One region of the Halalkalibacter kiskunsagensis genome, then DNA from elsewhere that is predicted to be linked to it. Evidence: riboswitches for the same ligand, from Rfam matches in the RefSeq annotation. Region 1 holds a riboswitch; the other holds the start of a gene.
The links. A riboswitch is a leader RNA that binds a small molecule or an ion and turns the genes downstream of it on or off. The one in region 1 is predicted to bind cyclic di-AMP.

Region 1 (9,666 bases):
TGAAACGTATCAACTTCTCCCCATCACACTGAATGATTACAAACTACTACGTCAAACGATTACCATTAGAAATAAAGTCTGCCATATGAAACCCCTTCAACAAAGTGAGATCTCCCTTCTAGAAAAAGCTCATCGGTTAATCCAAACAAGCAATCAAAGAAAGAAAACGTATCGACAGCCGTATAAGCCATTTACAACTTTTGGTAAGTATTCGTAATTTGTATTGGAGAATCTTGGTCAGGGGTAATTATCAAAGAATAAAGGTGACTCATGAAATCAATTCATTGAGTCACCAATTTGAATTTTGGTCGATGTGTGTAAGCAAAGGCCGCTGAAAAAGTCTACCGAGGAAGAAGCAATGGCTCCGCACGTTGCGCGCCCGCGGATTGAGAAACCCACTCATAGCAGGCTTTAAGGTGTGAGACACTTCTAACACCAAAGGCAACGGCTACACTCATTGCTTAAAGGCCACTGAACAAGGTAAAAAGCAACCTTTTTCAGTGGCCTTGCAATAACAATCTTATTTATTTAACAGGTGTCTTGTTCGTAAGTTATCGACTGGAATTTCCTCAAGTTCCAGAACGGAATCTGTTTCCGTTGAGTGTTCTTCTACTTCTTCTGCTTTTAGATTGATCATAATGTCTTTTTCCACCCAATTGATGGAGTCAATGGATTCAGGAGAAATGGCAACTTTTCTTCCTGGCAGCCAATCGCCTGTATCGACGATGAGATAATGAATCACCCACGAGTTATCATCAATGACAAAGTCAACGACCGTTCCTAACTCATCATGATCGATTCCTTTGACGGCATAGCCAAATACTTGTCCTTTCAGTTCGTTAACACTTCTTAAAAAGGATTGGTCATCCTCTAACTGGGATACATATTGCTCGTCTTCTTTCGTGGATAGGAGGGGGAGGTTGCCAGGTCCCCACAAACCGCCGCCAACCCAATATGGTGACCAACCATAATGGTTATGAAGCTCTAATTCCTTTATACGAGTGATTGGCTGATGCTCTTCTACTGAAGGGCTGTTTTTTATTTGGTCTGTTGATGAAAAAATCGAAATGTTGTTATCATCTAACTCGACATTGTCGAAAGAGACGGGAGAAACGAGCACTCTTTTTCCTGGTAACCATTTTAATGTATCAACAACTAAATAACGGATCGTCCATTTTTCACTATCAAAGTACAAATCTTTCACTTTTCCTAATTCACCGTCTGTTGCTTGTACGGTACAAGATTGAATAGTACTAGCTTTGTAAAGCATGATGAACTCCTCCTTTAAAGTTGAATTACTTGTTAGATAACCTTTTTTTGAAGGAAGTAAACATCGGATTGAAAAAAATCGGGAAGTGCCTGGCACCTCCCGATTTTCACCCTGTGAAAACTTCTCCGTCTGGATAACGGATATTCGATTTTTGCGTTCTTGCTAAGGAAAAGGCTAATGTCAAAGGTCCAACTCTCCCAATAAACATTAAGACAATGATGATTTCTTTCCCGATAGGAGATAGGTCTCCTGTTAATCCCATTGACAACCCAACGGTGCCAAATGCAGAAAATGCTTCAAAGACAATCATTAAAAAAGGAGCGTTTTCGGTGATGGATAACGCAAAGATCGAAAGAAACACCGCAAATAAGCTTATGACAACAATCGCTAAGGAACGGATGACGATATGATTTTTTATCGTTCTCTCAAACACAACCGTTTCATTTCTTCCTCTTAAAAATGTCCAGACTGCCATCACAATGACAATAAAAGTAGTCACTTTAATCCCACTGCCTGTCGATGCACTACCTGCTCCAATAAACATCAGCAAAAGCATAAAGACAATCGAGCCAGTTGTCATGCTGCTGATGTCTAGTGAATTAAAACCTGCTGTTCTAGGCGTAACAGCTTGAAAGTAGGAAGCCCAGAGCTTTTCGCCAAAATCTAAAGCCCCTAAAGTCGCAGGATTTGTATATTCGAGTGAAAAAAACAAAAACATGGCAACAATATTGATGGCGAGTGTACCAACAAGCATTAATTTCGTGTGCAGCGATAAACGATGAAATTCTTTTGTATGCCACAAGTCAGAAAGAACGGTAAAGCCAATTCCGCCCGTTATAAACAATAAGGTAATAAGAATATTTACAACGGGGTCACTGACGTAGCTTATTAAACTATCAGACCAAAGCGAAAACCCGGCATTATTAAAGGCGGAAATCGCATGGAAAACACTTGTGTACACGCCAAATGCAAAGCCATACTCAGGTACCCAGCGGAATGATAGGAAAATAGTGGCTACTAATTCTATAACAATAGCAAACAGTAACAAGACTTTAACGAGTCGTATAACGCCTCCAATAGATGTTTGATTTAATGCTTCTTGGACGATCATTCGCTCTTTTAATCCAATTCTTTTGCCTAAAACTAGAACAATTAAAACAGCAAACGTCATTAATCCTAGACCGCCAATTTGAATTAAAAGCATGATGACAATTTGACCAAAGACGGTAAACGTCTCTCCTGTATCAACGACAACAAGACCTGTGACCGTTGTCGCCGAAGCTGCGGTAAAAAGGGCATCGATCCAACTGATGCCTTCATTTGTTGCAAGTGGAAGCTTTAATAAAAAGGTACCTATCACAATTGCGATTAAAAAACTGATCGCTAAAATTTGTGGAGGTGACATTTGAATTTTTCGATGAAACATGCCTTTTGTCAAAAGAGACATCGTTACATACCTTCTTCCTCGAATCGTTTAAGGTCGTTTTTGTGACCAATCACAATAAGAATATCCTTTTCATAAATCGTGTCATCCGGCAGTGGAGAAACATTAATATCCTCACCGCGTTTGATGGCTAATATAGTACATCCATATTTTGCTCGAACATGTAAATCAACGAGGGAACGATTATCGATTTTTTTTGTCGCGAGCAACTCGACAATGCTATATTCATCTGATAACTCGATATAATCAACAATTTTTTCGGAGGCCAAATGCTGAGCGATCCGAATTCCCATATCTTGCTCAGGATGAATAATGCGGTCTGCACCAATTTTGTCAAGAACTTTATGATGATAAACATTTTGTGCTTTGACCCAAACATTTGGAACTTCCATTTCTTTTAAAACGAGTGTTGTTAAAATACTTGATTGGATGTTATCACCGATGGCTACGATGACATATTCAAAATTTCTGATCCCTAGAGATTGCAATGCTTTTTCGTCAGTGGAATCTGCAATAACCGAATGCGTTGAAAATGCTGCAAATTCATTCACCTTTGTATCATTCATATCGATGGCTAACACTTGGTGTCCCATATTGTATAACTCCTTACACACACTTCCTCCGAATCGTCCTAAACCAATTACAGCAAATTGCTTCTTTTTATCTGCCATTTATATTCACTCCTTTTTTTGCATATAAAAAAGACCATCGTAAAGAATGGTCCTGTATAAGACCCTTTCTCTCAAAAAAAACGCTGACGAGGTTAGCTGTCGGATTAGGGACTTAAGAGTATCCCCTCTTACATAGTAAGATTCACCCCAAGGACGATTTCTAGCCATCCCATTTGGTTCCCCCGCTCTAAAAACTTAGATTAAGCGAATAAAAGGTTAACATGTATTTTGTATGATAAGGAGAATTTACTCCTCTTTGATTTATGTGTCAAGTACCTAGTATGCCCTGAAGTTTGTCGAATATCGGGAGGTGCTAGGCACACATCGAAAAAGAAGGTTCATTTTACACAGGAAAACAAGGGATTTTACTGGTAAGATGATAGTAGGCTAGTGTAATTGTTTTTTAATTATTTATTTGAGTAAAGAGAGAAAGCTCCATTGTAATTGGTTTGCTTTGTTTTTAGGGGGGATCGTTGTGACGAGTCGTTTTGAACAGGCGTTGGAAGATATGTTGTGGTTTTCGAGTCAGTCAATTGGAGCAAGAACACTTTTTGTCAGTCATATTGAAGAAACATTTAAAGTGATTAAAGTGTTTAATCGAAATGGCTGTTCCTTGGAAGAGGGCATGGAATTACCTAAAGACCATTCGATATGAAGTCTGATTCCTTGTGACGGTCGGGAACCGTTAATAATACATGATACAAAAAAAGACGCGAGAGCTAGTGTGTTTGATGCTATATATGAAGCCAATATTGGATCGTACCTTGGCATGCCAGTCTACCTTTCAAATGGAAAGTTGTTTGGCACCGTTTGTGCGATCGATCCAAATCCATATGCTTTTACGAAACAAGAAATAGAGACGATCAGACGTTTATCATCGGTTGTGTCCGTTATTATCGAAAACGCAACAAAGTCAAGTTATGATGAGTTTGATGATAAATTGATTCGTCTTGAAAAATTATCCTTGCTCGGGCAACTATCAGCTGGATTGGCACATGAGTTACGAAATCCAATGCAATCCGTAAGAGGATTTGTCCAATTTTTATTTGAAGACCAAAAAGAGAATCAATTTCGCGATATTGTCATAAGTGAAATGGACCGAATGAATCAACTCGTGAATGACTTTCTCATGGCGACGCAACCAAGTGCGCCAAAAAGAGAGAACTCCAATCTAAATGATATTGTGAATGAGACGGTTGAATTTATGAGAAATGAAGCAACCCTGCATAATGTAGACATTACGCTTTCATTGGAATCGACTATGTTATACGTGGATGTAGATAAGTCGCAAATAAAACAAGTCATGATTAATTTAGTGAAAAATGCAATTGAAGCAGCCGGTGATGAAGGTGGAAAAGTAATGATTTACGTTAAAATCCGAAATGAAAAAGAAGCTGTCATTGAAGTGGTCGATAATGGGGCTGGCATTCCATTATCGATCATCGGAAGAATAGGTGAACCGTTTTTTTCAACAAAAGAAGAAGGAACAGGACTTGGCTTATCAATATCGCAACGAATCATCCAAGAGCACAAAGGCGCAATGCGCCTTGAGAATTTAGAAAGTGGGACAAGGGTGACGGTCAGTTTGCCGCTTATGTAACATCATTGATAATGAGTGAGGAGAGCACACAAATGGTGGCTCTCCTTTTCTCCTCTCCGTACCAGGCACCGCCCGAAGTTTGTCGAATGCTTACCCTGTCTTGATAAAGGATCGAGTGATAACATACTAGTATATGGAAAAAAAATCTTGAAGTTTTCGGCATTCTTAATAGTGAATGTATAAATAAATTTAGATAGAAGGGTATATTATGAGTCAACCAAATAACAGAGCTAACCTTCATTTGTTATCATTGGCGGGAATGTTAACAACGTTGTCACAGTTGATTTTCATCCCAAGTATTATTTTGATTCGAGATGAGTTGCAGGCATCCAATTTAGAAATTTCGCTTACAGTTGCCGGGTTCACGATTGCTCAAGCGATCGCTCAGCTTATTTATGGTCCCGTTGTGGACCGGTATCCAGCGAAGAATGTATTGTTACTTGGTTTATCTGTTTTTAGTGTGAGTAGCTTTGCGATATTTTTTGCACAAACGATTGAATGGGTGATTGTCCTTCGCATAATTCAAGGGCTTAGTATATCAGCGGCGAGCATATGTGGAAGCGCATTAATTACTGATATGTATGAGGAGAAAGGTCGAGACAAAGCCCTTACCGTGTTTCAAATGTATTTTAGTATGGGGGCGGCGGCAGGGCCGGCCATTGGAGCGGTGATGCGAATTTTCCTTGATTGGCGGTTTGTTTTCTTGTTTTTGGCGATTTGGTCGGTGACCGTGACGGTTTTCTTGTATAAGAACTTAAACGTAGCTGACAATGTGAAAATTCAAAGCTTTTCTTTTAAAAAAGCGGTACATACAATCAAAAATGCTAAGTTCATTATGATTTGTATAGCGGGGGCAGGGGCATCGTTTATTATTTTAAGTTATCATACAAACATTGGGTTTTTGCTAGCTGATTTTTTTGAAATTAATGCCAATTGGACGGGGTTTGTATTTATGGCAATTCCGTTAGGCGTGTTTACCGGTACGAATATATCCAGATGGTTATTATCTCATGTTTCAAGAGAATGGCTTCTTTTTATTGGATTAGTCGGAGTGGTGGTAACGGCAATGTTGTTTAACATTCCGTTGTATTTCTTTGAACTGACAACATCAATTGTCTTGCTTGTGACTCTCTTATATTTATCAGGTGTTTCGCTAGGAATGGTGTTTCCGATGGTGGCTGCCATTGTCGTCAATTGGTTTGCACCAATAAGGGGAACGGCTTTATCGGTCGTGTTTTTTACAAGGGATATCGGATCGACCTTAGGACCGATTTTGACAGGAATTGCTTTAACAGCAGGGGGAGTTCCCTTCGTCTTTGCGGTCGTTGCCGCTGTGGCAATTGGCGGATTGGTCGCAGGCTATGTCGGGTTATTTGGAAGCAAAGAGACAGAGCGCAATAACGAATACATGGAAAAAAAACAAGGAGTGAATTAATCGGGGGGGCAGGCACCTCCCGTTTTTTGTCGGTTAAGCTCTCATTGATGCCGACGTATTGAAGCGCAGGGAAGAGGATAAAATACCATTACATTTGGTTGGAAGAAAGGAGAGCTTAAGGTGAAAAAAGGAACGAGTGTGTTTTATATTTCTGTTGGCATACTTGCGCTTCTTGTTCTTGTTGGGGTAATCGCTCCTGAGTGGTTAGAACAAGTGACAGCTAATATTCAGACTTTTATTGCTGAGTCGTTTGGTTGGTATTATCTCATCATTGTAACGTTACTTACGATTGTTTGTTTGTATTTCTTGATCAGTCCTGTGGGGCGGATTCGGTTAGGGAAGCAGGATAGTAAGCCTGAATTTTCAAGACCTACATGGTTTGCGATGCTATTTAGTGCAGGGATGGGAATTGGGCTTGTGTTTTGGGGAGCAGCTGAGCCGATTCATCATTATGCAGTTAGTTCTCCAACTGGGGAACTCGGGTCTGATCAAGCGATCAGAGATGCGATGCGTTATACCTTTTTCCATTGGGGGCTGCATGCATGGGCGATCTATGGCATTGTTGCGTTAGTATTGGCCTATTTTAATTTTCGTCATGGAGAGCGTGGGTTAATTAGTGCAACGCTAAAGCCGATTTTTGGTGAACACGTAAATGGTATAACGGGAAAGTTTGTCGATATTCTCGCAGTAATTGCAACAGTTGTAGGGGTTGCGACGACGCTTGGGTTTGGTGCGGTGCAGATTAACGGGGGGTTATCTTATCTTTTTAATGTTCCTGTTACAATAGGTGTTCAATTTATTATCATTCTTATTGTGACGGTGCTCTTTATGATCTCAGCTTGGACTGGGTTGAAAAAGGGAATTAAAATTTTAAGCAATGTCAATATGGGGCTGGCGGTGTTGTTATTTTTAGTCATGTTTATTGTTGGTCCGACGGTTTTTATTTTAGAATTATTCACGCACTCAATTGGATTGTATATTCAAAACTTACCGGCGATGAGTTTTCGGATTTTGCCAACGGATATGGATTTACGCGACTGGATTGATGGATGGACGATTTTTTTCTGGGCATGGTGGATTGCTTGGGCACCATTTGTCGGTATCTTTATTGCGAGGGTATCAAAAGGACGTTCGATTCGTGAGTTTGTATTTGGGGTTTTGTTTGTCCCGTCGATTGTCGGTTTCTTATGGTTTTCAACGTTTGGTGGCACAGCCATTACGCTTGAACATGATGGCATTGCGACAATTTCTACGCTAGCGACAGAAGAATCACTGTTTGGAGTATTATCTCATTTTCCGTTCGGATTTCTTGCTTCTATCCTTGCGATGATTTTGATTGGAACATTTTTTATCACATCAGCGGATTCTGGGACGTATGTGTTAGGGATGATGACCACAAATGGATCGCATTCACCGGGTACGAAGATTAAATTGATTTGGGGAGTGATGCTTTCAGCGACAGCTCTTGTGCTGTTATACACAGGTGGGCTGCAAGCATTACAAAACACAATGATTGCTGCAGCTTTGCCATTTTCCATTATTATGGCCTTAATGACGATAAGCTTTCTGAAAGCATTGTATAAAGAAGCGAAAGAACTTGGGATTGGACAGATCAGTAAAGGAAAATAGCGGGAGGTGCCAGCACCGCCCGGTTAAATATCTTGTTTTTATCAGTAGTTTTCTTTTGCTGTACGTTGGTTTTCAAATTCTTTCAGGTGTCGTATTAACCGCTTTTCTTACTCTTGATTTACCTTCAATCGATGGGAATGTGAGTCAGAAAGTTACGTTTGGTCAGACTTCAATGATCCCTTTAATAGTCATGTTGTTAATTGCTACCGTAGTTTTTGTGTTGTCTCGCGTTTTGTTTAGAGTGAGTAGTAATATTAAGTGCTAGGCACTTGTCGATTATAAACAACTGTATGCAAATGTTGTGTGTTCGTAATGAGCGAGTAGAAATTGCAAAAGAGGGTCAACGAATCCATTCGTGTGCCCCTCTTACCCTGTTGATCCATTCTTATTGATCTAATGTAAGGCAATCGATTTCTTGAAATTTAACGACTTCTACTTTCCCACGATTTTCCACAAATTCCTGATGACTTTGGTGGCTATTATAAGCATCATAATCGGCCTGGCTGTTAAATTCCATTGAAAAACCGAAATCATATTCAGATTTTGGGCTTACTTGGCGCAACACTTCGAACTGGTTGACAACGGGTATGTCCGATAAGATTTCCTTGCCATCCTGTAAGAAACGCTCAGTTTCAGGTGAATCGACTGGGTATTTTAAGTTGAAAAAAGCCGTGTGTTTAATTCGTTTTGTTTCCATGTTTCTCCTCCTCGTCAAACTGCATTTGTTCATTAATATTATCGTCGACCGTTTCATTATTACTCTATATTTCTCTTTTTGTTTGCTATTTCGAAACAAGGAGATTTTATAAGGAGTAGAGAATCTTCTAGTATTAAGACATATTGAAGGAGTGAGTGACTATATACGAACTTAAAACAAAAGAAACCGATAACAGTGTCATCGAATTTATTGAAACGGTTAAAAGTCCAAAGAAACGGGAAGACGCCTTTAAACTATTGGATATTTTTACGGAGACAACAGGCTATCAAGCGAAAATGTGGGGACCGAGCATTATAGGGTTTGGTTTATATCATTACAAATACGAATCTGGACATGAGGGCGATGCACCGCTTGTTGGCTTTTCTCCTCGGAAAGCAAAAATCAGTTTGTATTTTGCAACGGGAGATACAGCAAGAGAAGAATTGTTAAAGGACTTTGGCAAGCATACGACAGGAAAAGCGTGTGTATACATTAATAAAGTAACAGACATTGATGTTGATGTATTGAAAGCGCTGATTAAGCAGTCTGTGAAGTTTTTGAAAGAGAAGTATTAGGTACTTGGTACTTGTCGGGATTTGTGAATATATATGGATGGAAGGAAGTAACTGCTTTTCTCTCTTACGTGGAAAAGTAGTTACTTTTTGTGTTTTTAAAATCTATAACGATGAGACATTCCTTTTTATAGTGAGAAAAATAGTTGTCTGATCCGTTTGTATAATCGAACATTTATTTGACATATTAATAGCTCGCTTGATACTATAATATTATATATAATGTATATATTAATATGTCATTTTAAAAATATCTTGTAATGTTTTGATTATGATCTGTAATGGTTATTTGTTATAGGGAAAAGTATAGGGAGGGTGTAAAGTATGAGGGAAGTAAGGATTGGCATT
Region 2 (9,666 bases), on a different contig from region 1:
TATGCATCTTTGTTTGCTTCGCGAAATTTATAAATAAAGACCGATACTGTTCCGTAAAATCAGGCAAATCTTGAATTGTCAAAGAATTGCCTTGCTGATTGCCAATAGACATTAGCTGAGTAGTGAAAAATTCCGGGAACATGACAAAATCCGCTCCAAATTCTTTAGTTGTTTTCATATAATGTTCTACTTGTTTGGCAAATTCGTCAAAGGATTGTATCGTGCGTAGCTGATATTGAATCGCTGAGACTCTTAGTTTCATAGCCTTCTCCTTTCTTAACATCTTTATATGCCTTCTTTGAAGTTCTTATTTTTAAACAACGAAAGTACTGGATACGGAGAATCAAGACACTTCAGGTCCTTATAAGGTATAAATGACCCTCTATGGTCTCTTTTATTTTCGTTATTACATAAAACACTCTTAACCCCTGCCGGATATAATCCTATAAGTATTTCAACCTTTTTACTCAGAAGGTATCTAATCTAAATACACAAAATAGCCATCAATAAAAGCCGAAGTTATAATACTAATTATTTAGATAACCGTTTCATAAGAATGTCCTTTTCGTTTTCAAAACCAGGCTTACCAAGTAAAGCAAACATATTTTTCTTATAGGCTTCCACCCCCGGCTGATCAAACGGATTTACACCTAGCAGGTATCCGCTGATGGCACAAGCCTTTTCAAAGAAATAAACCATTTCACCAAAGGTATATTCATTCAATTCGTTCAGTTCAACAAGTAAGTTGGGGACTCCCCCATCTATATGAGCCAACACTGTTCCTTCAAACGCCTTTTTATTGACTTCATCCATGGTCTTACCGGCCAAGAAATTTAATCCGTCGATATTTTCTGAATCCTCTTGAATCGTTATCTCAATACGAGGTTTTCTAACCTGCAACACTGTTTCTATTAGATTACGGCATCCTTCTTGCACATATTGCCCCATAGAATGCAAATCAGTTGAGAAATCAACCGATGCAGGAAAAAGACCTTTCTGATCCTTCCCCTCACTTTCTCCAAATAACTGTTTCCACCATTCAGATACATAATGAAGAGATGGTTCGTAGTTAACAAGCAACTCGATGTCTTTCCCTTTACGGTAAAAGGCATTGCGTACAGCAGCATACTGATAACACTCATTGGTTAAAAGATTTGGATCGTTGTATTTATAGTAAGCCTCTACTGCACCTTCCATCATTCGATCAATGTTCATTCCAGCTACTGCAATAGGTAAGAGGCCAACAGCTGTCAGAACAGAATATCTTCCGCCTACATCATCTGGAATAATAAAGGTTTCATACCCTTCTTCATCAGCAAGTTGTTTTAATGCTCCCTTCGCTTGATCAGTGGTAGCATAAATCCGTTTTCTTGCCTCCTCCTTTCCATACTTTTTCTCCATATAATCACGGAAAATCCGAAAAGCAATGGCAGGCTCCGTCGTTGTTCCCGATTTAGAGATAACATTAATAGAGATTTCTTTATCCTCTAATAGCTCTAATAAATGAGTAATATACGTAGAACTGATATTCTGACCAGCAAAATAAACTTGTGTCTTATTGTTTATTTGGTTATGAAAACTATGGGACAAGGCTTCAATTGCTGATCTTGCTCCTAAATAAGAACCTCCGATCCCAATCACAATAAGAGCATCTGACTGATTACGAATTCTTTCAGCAGCCTCTTTAATTCTTACAAATTCATCTCTATCATAGTGTATTGGCAAATCAACCCACCCGAGAAAATCAGATCCTGGCCCTTTTTTTTCGTGCAGCATATTGTGCGCTGTTTTTACAAATTCACTTAGATAATTAATTTCACTCTTTTTCATAAACGGTAATGCATTAGAGTAATCAAAAGAAATCGTCATGAAACCTTCTCCTCTTCATATGAATGTTATCACTACCCATATACATAATTTTCAAATAATTGTTTATCTTAAGATCTTATTGCGTTCTCACTTTTTTCTAAAGCATGCCCTCCAAATTCGTTGCGTAAAGCTGCTACCACTTTCCCTGTAAAAGTATCGTTTTCTAAGGAACGATAACGCATCAATAGGGACAAGGCAATAACAGGCGTGGCTGTTTGTAGGTCAAGAGCTGTTTCAACCGTCCATTTCCCTTCCCCCGAAGAATGCATAATCCCTTTTATTTCTTCTAATTTTGCGTCTTTAGAAAAGGCTCGCTCTGTTAAATCCATAAGCCACGAACGAATCACTGATCCATTGTTCCATACTCTTGCTACTTTTTCGTAGTCATAATCAAATTCGCTTTTCTCTAATACCTCAAACCCTTCACCAATAGCAGCCATCATCCCATATTCAATCCCATTATGGACCATTTTTAAAAAGTGACCGCTCCCTGCTTTTCCTGCATATAAATATCCGTTTTCTATTGCTGTGTCACGGAAAATAGTTTCTACAACATTCCAGGATTCAGGATCGCCGCCAACCATGTAACAAGCACCGTTACGAGCACCTTCCATCCCGCCGGACGTTCCAACATCCATAAAGCTAACACCATATTGTTTTAACCGATTGTACCGGTTAATGGATTCCTTATAATAGGAATTACCAGCTTCAATGACGATGTCACCGCTATTTAAAAAAGGTGTAAGTTCATTAATCACTGAATCAACAACTGTATGGGGAACCATTAACCAAAGAACTCTCGGCTGCTCTAATGATTGAACAAGCTCTAACAAACTAGAAGTACCTTTAGCTCCGTACTTTTCCATTTCTTCTACAGCCCGTTGGTTTATATCAAAAACGGCTACTCCATGCTTACGATCCATTAAATTCTTACCTAGGTTCAATCCCATTTTTCCCAACCCGATTAACCCAACCTTCATGATGTTCCCTCCTATAAGTAATTTAATAAAAAGACAATTTCCACCCTTGTCTGTACACTATTTTTCTTGACATTATCTAGGTTATCTGTAAATCGACTTTTTCTTGTAAACTTTCAGCCTTTCCGAGTTTTTATAAATCCCACCAATTAAAACCATCCTCTTGTAATAATTCGTAGGAAGCATCTGGACCCATTGAACCCGAACGATACGGATGAAGGGGAAGGCTGTTTTCTTCAAATGATTCCAGAATTGGTTGTACCCATCTCCACGATAATTCAACTTCCTTCCAATGGGTAAAGAATGTTGAATCTCCGCGCAACGCATCGAACAACAAGAGTTCATACGCTTCTGGAACATTTTTTGGACTGGCTGAAAATTCTGTACTGATAGGCTCGATTTGATTGGTTAATGGGTTTTTCATATTTAATTGTAGTGAAACGCCTTCGTTCGGACTAATTTGGATGACCAAAAGATTAGGCGTCATTACATCGTGCTGGAGCATATTCAGATCTTTTAACGGATTTTTGAATTCAATCACAACACGCGTTAACTTTTCCTTCATTCTTTTTCCCGTACGAATATAGAATGGGACTCCGCTCCATAAAGCATCATCAATCCATAAACGTGCTGCAATAAACGTATCATTTGTTGAAGAATTCTCAATTCCAGGCTCTTCTTTATAACCAACAACCGGTCTGCCATCTATTTCTCCCGAAACGTATTGCCCCCGGATAACATCTGTAATGACACCTTTGTTCCCCAAAGGCCGAAGAAATTCCATAATTCTCCTCTTCTCATTACCGACCTCTCTAGCGCTGAGTTTGTTGGGAAGATGCATGGCTGTCACCATAAGTAACTGCAGTAAATGATTTTGAAACATATCTCGGATAGCTCCGGCCTGATCATAATAATCAGATCGCTCTTCAACCCCAACCGTCTCACTGGCTGTGATTTGTACATTGGCAATGTACTGATTATTCATAAACGCTTTAAGTACAGGATTAGAGAATTCTAATCCCTCAAGATTCTGGACCATCGGCTTGCCAAGATAATGATCAATGCGATAAATCTCCTCCTCTTCAAATGTCCGGCTTAATTTTTCATTTAACTCTAAAGCTGATTTCAAATCATGTCCGAATGGTTTTTCTATAATGAGACGCTTCCACCCTTTTTTGGAGCTTAACCCGCTGTCCTTAATATTTGACGTAATAACATCCACAAATTCCGGTGCAACGGATAAGTAAAAAATGCGGTTTTCAGGGAGCCCTAATTGCTCTTCACGTCTTTCAATAGTTTCAAGTAATTTTTTATATCCTTCATACTCCGTTACATCCAGGGAACAATACCGAAATGCATCAAGAAACTTTTCCATTTTTAAAGAATTATTGATTGAACGCCTAGAGAAAGTTTTAATTGACTGTTCAACATGGATTTGAAATGTATAGTCAGACCATTCCCTTCTTCCTAAACCAATAATTGAAAATGAGTTAGGCATCTTGCCATCAAGAAATAAATTATATAAAGCAGAGAAGATTTTCCTCTTAGCCAAGTCCCCTGTTGCTCCAAACAAAACAAAGGTCATAGAATCCAGTTCCAGCATATTTGAAACATCAAAAGAATTCTCCTCTAGATAACCACTGCGAGAAATAGCTAATTTACTCATTAAATCCCCTCCTATGTTCTTTATCACTTTTTCAACATCTTTACAGACATCAGTATAACGCGTATAATATTTACTTGTAAGTACGCACTTTTTTTTCATATAGTATCAAATAGTATACTGTTACCTAGAACCGAGATGGAGGTTAAATGCATGGGACGTATTTGTATAAAAGAGTTTAACTGTGAAAAAGAGTTAACCCTTTCTGTAATTGGGGGTAAATGGAAGATGTTAATTTTATGGCATCTAGGCAAAGAAGGTACAAAACGCTTTAATGAATTGAAATCTCTTATACCTGGTATTACTCAAAAAATGCTTGTTAACCAATTACGTGAACTGGAAGAGGATCTTATTATTCACCGTGAAGTTTATCCCGTTGTACCGCCTAAAGTAGAGTACTCACTGACAGAAAAAGGGGAAAGTCTAATGCCTATTCTCGAATCGATGTATGAATGGGGTAAGAACTATATGGAAACTATTTTGAAAAGACAGGAAGAAGAACTCGAATCTAGCAAATAGAAAGAACTCTCTTTGAAAATAAATTGCGTATTCACCACTAATGCGAGACAAAACTGTTGAGAAAAACAAGATTATTAATGTTGATTCGCATTGAGAAAATTACATAAATCAAATATGTAATAGCTAAAACCATCTGCAGTAACTTTCATTAAGATTCCTAGGTTCCTGCATGTGATTGAGAATATGCCTATATATCAACACTTCAACCTCTCTCAAGGGAGGTTTTTTAATGTCGCTAAGTCCCCCAAAACTCAAAAAAGACAGAGGGAGTTTTAATCGCTCCCGGAACGGGTGACGTCACCTTTTTAGACAATCGAGTAGGAGTGGTGACTAACCCCGACCTCTCACACCACCGTACATACCGTTCCGTATACGGCGGTTCACTCAGGTATGACGTAAGTGGTTGTATCTATCGACTAGACTTTTCAGCTTTCTATTTCACCGAAACTCTAAATAAGAATACGGTTCTTTTTCAGGTGGTGGTGCAATAAATGGCTTTTAAACAAATACATTAAAAAAATGCATACCACTATAATTTCTAAAGGTCTTAAATTATCAAATATTTCTCTACGGTATTCTGGTTTAACGTAATGTAAAACACCACTTGAGAAAAGTATGTCAAATTGTGTTGTGCATAACAATCATATGATAAGCTTCTAAACTCACTATCCTTACTGTTGAGCAGAAAAAATTCTTCTTTCATTAATAAATTACCGATAGTACGGTTCAGTTGTTTATCATATTCCTTATATATATCAACAAGCCACTCTTGTACTTCTATTTGGTATTGTTGTATCTGACTTCGGTATTTGTTTATTCTTTCATTATTTAAGGTCGTTTGTTCTTCTGCTTCTGTAATGTCTAAATAATTATTGAAATACTCAAAAACATAATTAACGCAAATCTTCATGTTATCCATACGTAATTCTGAATCAAACTCATTTATCTTATCTTCTTTTTTTCTTCGAGCAATATATTCTTCAATTGAAATCAAGCCCTCACCTTCCTTCAATACACTCATATTTCAACAAAGTGTACCTCATTTCCATAATTATCGCTTGACTTGACTGCTCTTTTTACATGGTTAATTATTCTTTGAATTATAAATTTCCTTTTCAGAATTTTTTTGAGTGCTAATAAATCACAGTACCTTGCTTTTTAAAAATTAAGAGAAAAGAAAAGCAAATATTTGAATAAAATTCAACAATGTAGTTTTACTCATTAGAAAATAAGGTACATCTTCAATAAGAAGATATACCCTTGTATTGAATCAAGTTACCACTACCCCGTGAAAACCTCTCCATCTGGATAACGAATACTTGATTTTTGTGCTTTTGCCAAAGAAAAGGCTAATGTTAATGGTCCAATTCTTCCGATAAACATTAAAACAATGATAATAAGTTTACCAGCATCTGATAATTCTCCTGTCAGCCCCATTGATAATCCAACTGTCCCAAATGCAGAGAATGCTTCAAATACAATCATAATAAACGGCGCACCCTCCGTTATTGACAGAGCTAATATTGTTAAAAATACCGCAAATAAACTAATGACAACGATTGCTAATGACCGTATAACCATTTGATGTTTAATTGTGCGTTTAAACACTACGGTTTCATTTCTTCCTCTTAAAAACGTTACAACCGCCATGACAATGACAATAAATGTTGTAAGTTTAATACCACTACCTGTTGAAGCACTACCTGCTCCGATAAACATAAGCAGTAGAATAATAACTATTGTTCCAGGATTCATACTACCAATGTCTAATGAGTTGAAGCCTGCTGTCCGAGGTGTAACAGCTTGAAAGTAAGATGCCCAAAGTTTTTCCAAAGTATCTAAAGTGCCTAATGTAGCAGGGTTAGCATACTCTAATGTAAATATTAATAGCATTGCTACAACATTGATAACGAATGTTCCGACGAGCATTAACTTAGTATGTAACGATAAACGATGGAATTCCTTAGTATGCCATAAATCAGATAAAACGGTAAAACCAATTCCACCCGTAATAAACAATAAGGTAATAAGAATATTAACTGCTGGGTCGCCCACATACCCCATCAAGCTATCTGACCACAAAGAAAATCCAGCATTATTAAAAGCAGATATGGCATGAAAGATACTCGTGTAAATCCCAAATGCCCACCCATACTCTGGAACCCAACGCAGCGATAGTAAAATAACGGCGATCACTTCCATAACAATAGCAAAGACAAATAATATTTTCACAAGTCGGATTACTCCCCCTATAGATGTTTGATTAAATGCTTCTTGAACAAGCATTCTCTCTTTTAGACCTATTTTCTTTCCTAAAACAACAACAATTAAAACAGCAAACGTCATTAATCCTAATCCACCAATTTGAATGAGTATCATTATAACGACTTGTCCAAACACAGTAAAATCTAGACCCGTATCAAGTACGACAAGGCCTGTAACGGTCGTTGCTGACGTTGCCGTAAATAATGCATCTAACCATCTAATCGGCTCCGTTGTTGCAATTGGAAGCTTCAATAGTAAAGTACCTACAACGATAGCGATAAAAAAGCTTAAAGCTAATATTTGTGGCGGTGACATTTGAATGTTGCGATGTGGAAATCCTCTTCTATCTAACATCCTTACATCCCTTCTTCTTCAAACCGTTTTAAGTCCGCTTTATGTCCAATAACAATTAGGACATCTTTTTCATAAATTGTATCATCGGGTAGAGGTGACACGTTAATATCTTCGCCACGTTTAATCGCCAAGATGGTACACCCAAACTTAGCACGAACATCTAAATCTATTAGTGTGGAATTATGTATTTTCTTTGTCGCCAGTAACTCCACGATACTATACTCATCTGATAACTCGATATAATCTACAATTTTTTCCGATGTTACATGTTGGGCAATACGAATCCCCATATCTTGTTCAGGATGAATAATTCGATCTGCTCCAATTTTATCAAGTACCTTATGGTGGTAGGCGTTTTGAGCTTTCACCCAGACATTTTCCACTTCCATCTCTTTTAAAACTAGGGTTGTTAATATGCTTGATTGAATGTCGTCACCAATAGCAACAATGACATATTCAAAATTTCGAATACCGAGGGATTGTAGTGATTTCTCATCTGTTGCATTCGCAATCACTGCATGAGTAGAGTGAGCTGCGAACTCATTTACCTTAGCTTCATTATTATCTATAGCTAACACCTGATGCCCCATTTTATATAACTCTTTGCAAACACTGCCCCCAAAGCGTCCTAAGCCTATAACTGCGAATTGTTTCTTTTTTTCTGCCACTTTTTTCACTCCTTTTCCCAAATAAAAAAGACCATCACAAAGAATGGTCCATTAATGACCCTTCTCTCCAAAATAACGCTGACGAGGTTAGCTGTCGGATTAGGGATTGAGAGTATCCCCTCTTACTTAGTAAGATTCACCCCAAAGATGGTTTTTAACCACCAAAATGGTTCCCCCGCTCTAAAAAAGATTAAGCGAATAAAAGGTTAAAATTGTATATTTATAAAAGAAAATTTACTCCTCTTTTATATACTTGTCAATACATTTTTATAGAATGAAATTTTTAATTCGTTTTCTAATAATTGGCGCACAACATGTAAATAATTCTTAATAAAGGGAGTGATTATAGTGTTGTTTATCTTTGATTTAATAAAAATTGTTGTAAAAATAAAGAAGCAAACCCTGCTATAAACCACACTTTTTTTCTTTATTGGTAGCTCCTTTATTATTCATTGGCTGGAACCAGAGATGTTTGAAAGTCCATTCATTGGCTTTTGGTATTTAATGACGCCCGTAACAACAACTGGTTATGGAGACTTCGTAGCTGAAACTACAATGGGAAGGATTTTTGGGTTATTTTTATATTTTTTTGGGATAGGTTTAATTACAATTGTCATTGGTAAAATTGTAGGAAGCTTCGGTATATTTCGTAATTTGAGGAAGAGTGGGAAGTTAAGATTTAAAGGGGAAGGTCACTATGTAATAATAGGGTGGTCTAATAAAGCACAACATTCAATGAATGAAATAAAAGAAATGGATGATAAAGCAAAAATTCTTTTAATTGATACACTTCCAGAATCACCTGTTGACCATGAACGTTTTTATTATATTAATGGTGATGTAACAGATAAAACGATATTAGAAAGAGCTAATATTCAACAAGCTAAGGCAGTATTAATCTTCACGAGTGATAATGAATTTGACCCAATTACGGCTGATGGAAAATCGTTGATAACGGTATCAGCTATTGAAAATTATGCAATAGAGAAGGACAAAGACATCTATACTATTGTAGAGGTTTTAAAAGAGAAGCACGTACCAAACTTCAAACACGCAAATGTTGATGAGCTTGTAATATCTGGTGAGGCACTTTCAAACCTCATGGCGAAAACAGCTATACATAAAGAGTCTAGTCGGTTAATCATAAACCTTCTTAGTAGAAAAAGTGGAGTCGATTTATGGAAAGTTAAAAAGAGAGAGATTTGGAAAACTTACAATGATGCATTAGAAGATTTGAAGAACTTGGGGGCTAATTTAATTTCAGATGGAACTGATTTTAATCTTTTAAGTAAATTAGAAGAACCGATTCCAGACGAAGCAGAACTTTACGTTATTTGTAACAAAGAAACTT

Region 2: another riboswitch for cyclic di-AMP. It lies ahead of SLH51_RS12370 (potassium channel family protein); the one in region 1 lies ahead of SLH51_RS14520 (potassium channel family protein).

Annotation. Positions count from the first base shown of each region.
Region 1 is NZ_JAXBLX010000023.1:62,454-72,119, reverse strand. It holds gene SLH51_RS14535 (hypothetical protein) at 1-217, shown strand, start outside; gene SLH51_RS14530 (PRC-barrel domain-containing protein) at 521-1,270, opposite strand; gene SLH51_RS14525 (TrkH family potassium uptake protein) at 1,377-2,717, opposite strand; gene SLH51_RS14520 (potassium channel family protein) at 2,720-3,385, opposite strand; cyclic di-AMP (ydaO/yuaA leader) riboswitch at 3,451-3,602, opposite strand; gene SLH51_RS14515 (hypothetical protein) at 3,861-4,040, shown strand; gene SLH51_RS14510 (ATP-binding protein) at 4,044-4,985, shown strand; gene SLH51_RS14505 (MFS transporter) at 5,194-6,420, shown strand; gene SLH51_RS14500 (glycine betaine uptake BCCT transporter) at 6,541-8,049, shown strand; gene SLH51_RS14495 (Dabb family protein) at 8,435-8,746, opposite strand; gene SLH51_RS14490 (DUF1801 domain-containing protein) at 8,908-9,321, shown strand; gene SLH51_RS14485 (Gfo/Idh/MocA family protein) at 9,643-9,666, shown strand, end outside.
Region 2 is NZ_JAXBLX010000018.1:88,300-97,965, forward strand. It holds gene SLH51_RS12335 (carbon-nitrogen hydrolase family protein) at 1-262, opposite strand, end outside; gene SLH51_RS12340 (glucose-6-phosphate isomerase) at 532-1,869, opposite strand; gene gnd (phosphogluconate dehydrogenase (NAD(+)-dependent, decarboxylating)) at 1,938-2,849, opposite strand; gene zwf (glucose-6-phosphate dehydrogenase) at 2,980-4,440, opposite strand; gene SLH51_RS12355 (winged helix-turn-helix transcriptional regulator) at 4,663-5,028, shown strand; gene SLH51_RS12360 (hypothetical protein) at 5,576-6,022, opposite strand; gene SLH51_RS12365 (TrkH family potassium uptake protein) at 6,310-7,647, opposite strand; gene SLH51_RS12370 (potassium channel family protein) at 7,650-8,315, opposite strand; cyclic di-AMP (ydaO/yuaA leader) riboswitch at 8,377-8,522, opposite strand; partial or broken gene SLH51_RS12375 (ion channel) at 8,742-8,933, shown strand; gene SLH51_RS12380 (NAD-binding protein) at 8,940-9,666, shown strand, end outside.